2 regions of the Vagococcus intermedius genome follow, and region 1 is predicted to be linked to the other one. Evidence: predicted binding sites of a transcription regulator. Region 1 holds the regulator's gene; the other holds the start of a gene.
What was found. Region 1 encodes LexA, which represses DNA repair genes until DNA is damaged. Its sites were predicted from a motif close to CNAACANNTGTTNG; they were not measured.
Positions count from the first base shown of each region.

Region 2: dinB (DNA polymerase IV) is a predicted target of LexA. The motif match lies at 1,275-1,288, and genes of this name have one in related genera.

Region 1 is NZ_CP110232.1:914,223-917,654, forward strand. Features, by position in the region: gene galU (UTP--glucose-1-phosphate uridylyltransferase GalU) at 1-396, shown strand, start outside; gene OL234_RS04270 (nucleoid-associated protein) at 485-1,474, shown strand; gene lexA (transcriptional repressor LexA) at 1,523-2,143, opposite strand; gene OL234_RS04280 (DUF896 family protein) at 2,301-2,552, shown strand; gene tkt (transketolase) at 2,657-3,432, shown strand, end outside.
Region 2 is NZ_CP110232.1:2,092,335-2,095,766, reverse strand. Features, by position in the region: gene OL234_RS09760 (pseudouridine synthase) at 1-484, shown strand, start outside; gene udk (uridine kinase) at 590-1,219, shown strand; gene dinB (DNA polymerase IV) at 1,324-2,436, shown strand; gene OL234_RS09745 (YueI family protein) at 2,468-2,938, opposite strand; gene OL234_RS09740 (ABC transporter permease) at 3,166-3,432, shown strand, end outside.

The sequences.
Region 1 (3,432 bases):
GAAGAGACATCTAAGTATGGTATTATTAGCCCACTTTCAGAAGTACGAGATGGCCTATATGAGGTTGATTATTTTGTGGAAAAACCAATGCCTGATAACGCTCCTAGTAATTTAGCTATTATTGGTCGTTACTTATTGACACCAGCTATTTTTGATATTTTAGACCATCAAGCTCCCGGAGCAGGTGGTGAAATCCAATTGACTGATGCTATTGATACTTTAAATCAGACCGAACAAGTATTAGCTTATTTATTTGCTGGAGAGCGCTATGATGTAGGTGATAAATTTGGATTTATGAAGACAAGTATCACGTATGGCTTAAGACACCCTGAAGTTAAAGATCAATTGCGAGAGTTTATCATTGGTCTAGGAAAAGAGCTAACACAAGAAAACTAAATAGTTTTTGGAAAAGACCAATTGGACGATTCCAATTGGTCTTTTCTTAGATAATAGTATTAGAGTTTAGAAAAGGATGAGTAATTAAATGGAAATAAAAACAGCAGTTTTACATATCTTAGATTTAGAAGGCGGGTCGTTGATTTGTTCGAAAGCACCTTTAACGCTTAGTGACTATGCGGTCAAAACATATTTGGCGGGCTGCTTGAAAAAATTTCAAACAGCTGATTTAAAAACAGGGCACTTACCGACTAATAACGATATTGTAGCAATTCTCAGAGACCCTAGTTTAGATTTTATCGGACAAAGTGAAGCAGTAGCCATGATTTTACATGACTGCTTAAAACAAGGTCAAGAAATACCTGGCGGGGATTTACTTTGTTTCATCGGAGAACAAACCAATCAAGCATATTTTGGTGTATTTAAGTTAAATTACAAACCTGCCTATACCCATTATGTTGATTATGAAGGTGAAAATTTATTTAATAATTTAATTATTAACCAAACTATCTTGCCGAATGTGACCCAAAAAGTCGAAGAAGGGTTTTGGATTAATCTAGACACGTTAGAATTCGAATTAATCGAAAAAAAATATTCATTTGATGGACAAAAAACTTTTTATTTATCGGACTTAATTTTAAAAGCAGAGGTGACACCAACGGTTCAAGACAATTTGAAAATTGTAAAAAAAGCGGTTAAAGAAATTGCAGATAAATACAATGAAGAAAAATATGTTAGTTTTTCTAATGTACAACAAGCAGTGTATGAAAGTATCGAGACCGAAGGGAAATTGAGCAATGAAAAAATAGCAGAAGCTGTTTTTGAAGGAAATCACTCTGCCAAAGCTGACTATTTAGAACGAGTAGAGCAGACTAAGTTTGTTGAAGATGTCCCGATAAATGTTCCTAAGTATGAAAAAAAATATAGTAAACAAAAACTTAAACTAGCTAATGGCATTGAACTGACTATCCCTATAGATGTGTATCAAGATAAAGAGTTGATTGAATTTATAAATAATCCGGACGGAACGATCTCTGTCATGATTAAAAATGTAGATGATATTATCAATAAATTTTAAAATAAGAGCCGTACTACCTCATTTTTTTGGTAGTACGGCTCTTATTTTTTAGATATGATCGCGGTAAAGACTGACTACTTTCCCTAAGATATTAACATTTTCAAGAATGATGGGGTCGAGTGTATCGTTTTCAGGTTGTAAGCGAACATGGTTTTTTTCTTTATAAAATCTTTTACAAGTAGCCTCTGAGTCATTGGTCATCGCAATGACCACATCCCCATTAGAAGCTGAGGTTTGTTTTTTTACGATGACTTGATCACCATCTAATATGCCAGCGTTAATCATACTTTCTCCACGAATAGTTAGCATGAATAAATTGTTATCATCATTGTGTAAGTTAGGTGGTAGAGGAAAGAAATCTGAAGCTTCTTCGATAGCCAAAATCGGTTCACCAGCGGTCACCGTCCCTAAAACTGGGATTGAGTCATCTTGTATCCCAATTAATTCTAAACCTAAAGGAGTGACTTCTAAAGCTCTTGGTTTGGTTTTGTCACGTTGAATTAACCCTTTTTTTTCTAAACGTGATAAGTGACCATGGACAGTAGAAGTTGAGGAGAGATTAACTGCAGTTCCGATTTCACGTACAGTAGGTGGATATCCTTTTTCTGTCACGTGTTTATAAATATACGTTAAAATTTCAGGTTGTCTTGATTCTCTCGGTTTTGTCATATTAGGACTCCTTAATTAATTTATTAATTAGCTTAATTTTATCATAGAGAGTAGGACAAATCAAACAGATGTTCGTATGTTTGCTAGAGTGTTCTTGATTAGTTGTTTTTTTAAAAAAAATAAGCTAGTATAAAGGAAATTAGGAGGGAATTAATTTATGTTATCAAAAGAAAAAATGGCACGTATTAATGAATTGGCAAATAAAGCTAAAGGTGAGGGGTTAACTTTAGCGGAACAAAACGAACAAAAAGCCTTACGCGAGGAGTATTTAGAACGTTTCCGCGGAGGAATGCGTAATCATATTGAGGGCATGAAAGTTGTCGACCAAGAAGGTAAAGATGTCACACCAGACAAATTGAAAAGTATCCAAAAAGATAAAGGGTTACACAACCGTCATATTGAAGAATAATAGGTAAACGCTTATTTAGTGATTGCAATTTACCCTAGATAAAGGTAAAATAGACCTATAACTTTTTAAGGTAAAAATAACCTAAAAACAGGAGGAATACATTCATGTTCGATAAAATTGATGAATTAGGCGTTAACTCAATCCGTACCTTAAGTATGGATACTATCCAAAAAGCAAACTCAGGTCACCCAGGATTACCATTAGGGGCTGCACCGATGGCATATGCTTTATGGACTAAACATTTAAAAATCAACCCAAGTACGTCAAGAAACTGGGTAGATCGCGACCGTTTCATTCTTTCTGCTGGTCATGGTTCAGCAATGTTATATAGCTTATTACACTTAGCGGGTTACGATGTAAACCAAGATGACTTAAAAGGATTCCGTCAATGGGGTAGCCGTACTCCAGGACATCCAGAAGTAAATCACACTGATGGTGTTGAAGCAACAACTGGTCCTTTAGGCCAAGGCATTGCTATGAGTGTTGGGTTTGCGATGGCTGAAGCTCATTTAGCTGCAACTTACAACAAGCCAAACTTGAAAATCGTAGATCATTACACATATGCTATTTGTGGAGATGGTGATTTAATGGAAGGTATCTCACAAGAAGCAATGAGTATGGCAGGACACATGAAATTAGATAAATTAATCGTATTATATGATTCAAATGATATTTCATTAGATGGTCCATTAGATAAATCATTTACTGAAGATGTGAAAGGCCGTGTTGAAGCAACTGGATGGCACCATATCTTAGTTAAAGATGGTAACGATTTAGAAGCTATTTCTAAAGCAATTGAAGAAGCGAAAGCTGAAACAACAAAACCAACAATGATCGAAATCAAAACTATCATCGGTTTTGGTGCGCCAAACGAAGGAAC
Region 2 (3,432 bases), 1.0 Mb from region 1:
AGGACGTTTGGATCGTGATACTGAGGGATTATTATTGATAACTGATAATGGAAAGTTAGCTTACCAGTTGGCAATGGCTACGAAAAAAGTCGTTAAACGTTATGAGGTGAGAGTCAATGCTGAAGTAACGACATATGATCAAGAATTAGTAAAACATGGGATTATTTTTGATGACGGCTACCAATGTCTCCCAGCTTCCCTACGTATTTTACATAGTAATAGTCAGGAGAGTCATCTTTTATTAGATATAACGGAAGGTAAATTCCATCAGATTAAAAAAATGTTTTTAGCAATGGGTAAAAAAGTTACCTATCTGAAGCGTCTATCAATGGGGCCGCTAGTCTTGGACAAGCAGCTAGCACCGGGGCAGTGGCGAGAGTTAACACCAACGGAACTGGAGAAACTTTTAGTATATTTTAATGAACATGACGGGATGGCTAAGATACCAGAAGAATATTTCAATGATTTTTATATTGAACTATAAAATACTAATAAAAGTGTGTGATAATGAAATTAGGCATTGAATATCAGCGTGATATAGATTAGTATAGATAAAGAATATAATTTGAGGGAAGAGGGTTTTAACCAAATGGAGAAAGACAAAAAACCAATCGTTATTGGTGTAACGGGCGGTTCTGGTAGTGGTAAAACAAGTATCAGCAAGGCGATTTTAAACGAGTTTAAAGACCACTCTATTTTGTTATTTGAGCAAGACTCTTATTATAAAAACCAAAGTCATTTGAGCTTTGAAGAACGTTTGAAAACGAACTATGATCATCCGTTTGCTTTTGATACTGACTTGCTAATTGAACAATTAGAAGATTTGATTAGTTATAAAGCAATTGATAAACCAGTTTATGATTACGAGGCACATACTCGTAGTGATCAAGTCATTCATCAAGAACCAAAAGAAGTGATTATTATTGAAGGTATCTTGATTTTAGAAGATGAGCGTTTACGTGATTTGATGGATATCAAATTATATGTTGATACTGAAGATGATATTCGAATTATTCGCCGTATCAAACGAGATATGGAAGAACGTGGTCGTACATTAGATTCAGTGATTGAGCAATATTTAACTGTTGTAAAACCTATGTTCCATCAGTTTATTGAACCAACTAAAAAATATGCAGATATCATCATCCCTGAAGGTGGCGAAAATCAAGTAGCCATTGATTTAATGACAACTAAAATTGCTAGTACATTAGAAGGATAATCAGAAAAAAACAATCTTTTAGAAGGTTGTTTTTTGTTTACGCTATTTTTGTTAGGGAACGTTAGTTCGTGGTATAATGAGATTGAAATTAGGGAGGGATTGGGATGAGTGAATTACGTTTTCCTTTAAATAAAGATACGACACGTAAAATCATTCATTTAGATATGGATGCTTTTTATGCGTCAGTTGAAGAACGTGATCGTCCTGAGTTGAGAGGACAGCCCTTAGTTATTGCACGTCATCCTAAAGAAACTGGGGGAAAAGGTGTCGTCACAACGGCAAATTACGAAGCACGTAAATATGGGATTCACTCAGCGATGAGTGCTCAAAAAGCCTATGAACTATGTCCAAGTGCTAATTTTATTCAAGGTGATTTGACTTATTATAAAGAAATATCGGCTCAAATTCATGATATTTTTCACCGTTATACTGATATGGTAGAACCCCTTGCTTTTGATGAGGCCTATTTAGATGTTACGACAAATAAATATGAGATTAAAAGTGCGATTAAAGTAGCTCGTTTAATTCAATTAGATATTTGGCAAGAACTTCACTTAACCTGTTCAGCAGGTGTAAGCTATAATAAATTTATTGCTAAACTTGCGTCAGACTATGAAAAGCCGCGTGGATTAACGGTAATTTTACCTGATCAGGCTGAAATATTTTTAAAGAGTCTACCTATTGAAAAATTTCATGGGGTTGGAAAAAAAACAGTCCCACGTATGCATGAGTTAGCTATTTTTACGGGGGAAGATCTTTTTAAATGGAGTGAAATGGCCTTGATTCAGGAATTTGGTAAGATGGGGTATGAATTATTTAGAAAAGTACGGGGAATTCATGATGCTCCTGTCAATCCCAATAGAGAGCGAAAATCAATTGGGCGCGAAAATACTTATACTAAGCCTCTTATCTCAGAAAATCAGGTAACCTTACAGCTAAGGGAACTGTCATCTAAAGTGGCAGAAACACTAAAGAAAACACAAAAACATGGTCAAACAGTCGTATTAAAAGTGAGATATGATGACTATGAGACAGTGACGAGACGACGGACATTAACGGAGTACCTAGCAAGTGCAGAAGCTATTTATTTTCAAGCACTCTTAATTTGGGAAGAATTTTTTGAGATGGAAAGAGGCATTCGATTATTAGGCGTTACAGTTACTAACTTAGCGCCACAAACGTATGAACCAATTAGCTTAGACCTAAGATACAAATAAAAAAGACCAGACACTAAGTGTCTGGTCTTTTTTATTTGAATAAGCGAGTAAACCAGCTGCTTTTTTTACCTTCAACGGGTTTGGACTTAGATGATTCGGTTTTTTTTTGTTGAAGAACTGTTTGATATTTTTTAGTGACATCAACTGTTTCTAAATTAACAGCTGTTTCACTAGCATAAACTAAGCCAATGGCCTCTGGTGAGTTTTGATTTTCAGTATCCACAATTTTAAATGGGCACTTAGCTTTTTGTGCGGCTATCATGTAGTCATTTTGAATCGGGAAATCTACGGCCGCATTGATTAAAACCTGTTGTTGAGGATTATCTGTTAATTCTTGTTTAAAGTGAGTGATATTTTTTTTGTCAGCCATTTCAGCAATTGTCATGGTTAAAAAAATACGCTCACGAAAGGTTCCTAAATACTGGCGTTTTTCTTCAGGTTTTAATTGAGGAGCACCATACATACCTTTTTCTAAGTAATCTTGCACATCTGTTTGGCTCATAAGTAACGTCCTTTCTTAATGGGTCATGTAATCAGTCAGATTACTTCTTACTTAAAAGTATACTATCTGTTAAAGAATAACTCAAAGTTTTCCTTTGGAATTAAAAGCATCAGTCGAGTTATTTTCTTATAAAGAAAGACTCAGAAGTCCTTGCAATTTATAAATAACTTCTTTAAACTATAGATTGAGACTGAAAATCATTCTCAATTAAAAAGAGGTGGAGCGTATTGAAAAAATGGACGCTAATGTTAATCCTTTTAGTATTAGCAATTAGTTCGTTATTTATAGGAGTTCAAAGTATTGAAATTAGAAACATTTTTCAGTTAGATGAGACACAGAAACTCGTTTTATGGAGTACTCGTATTCCACGGACGATCTGCTTAATTATTGCGGGAGCGACAAGTAGCGTCTGTGGCTTAATCATGCAGCACTTAACACAAAATAAATTCGTATCACCTACAACAGCAGGAACGATGGATAGTGCTCGCTTAGGA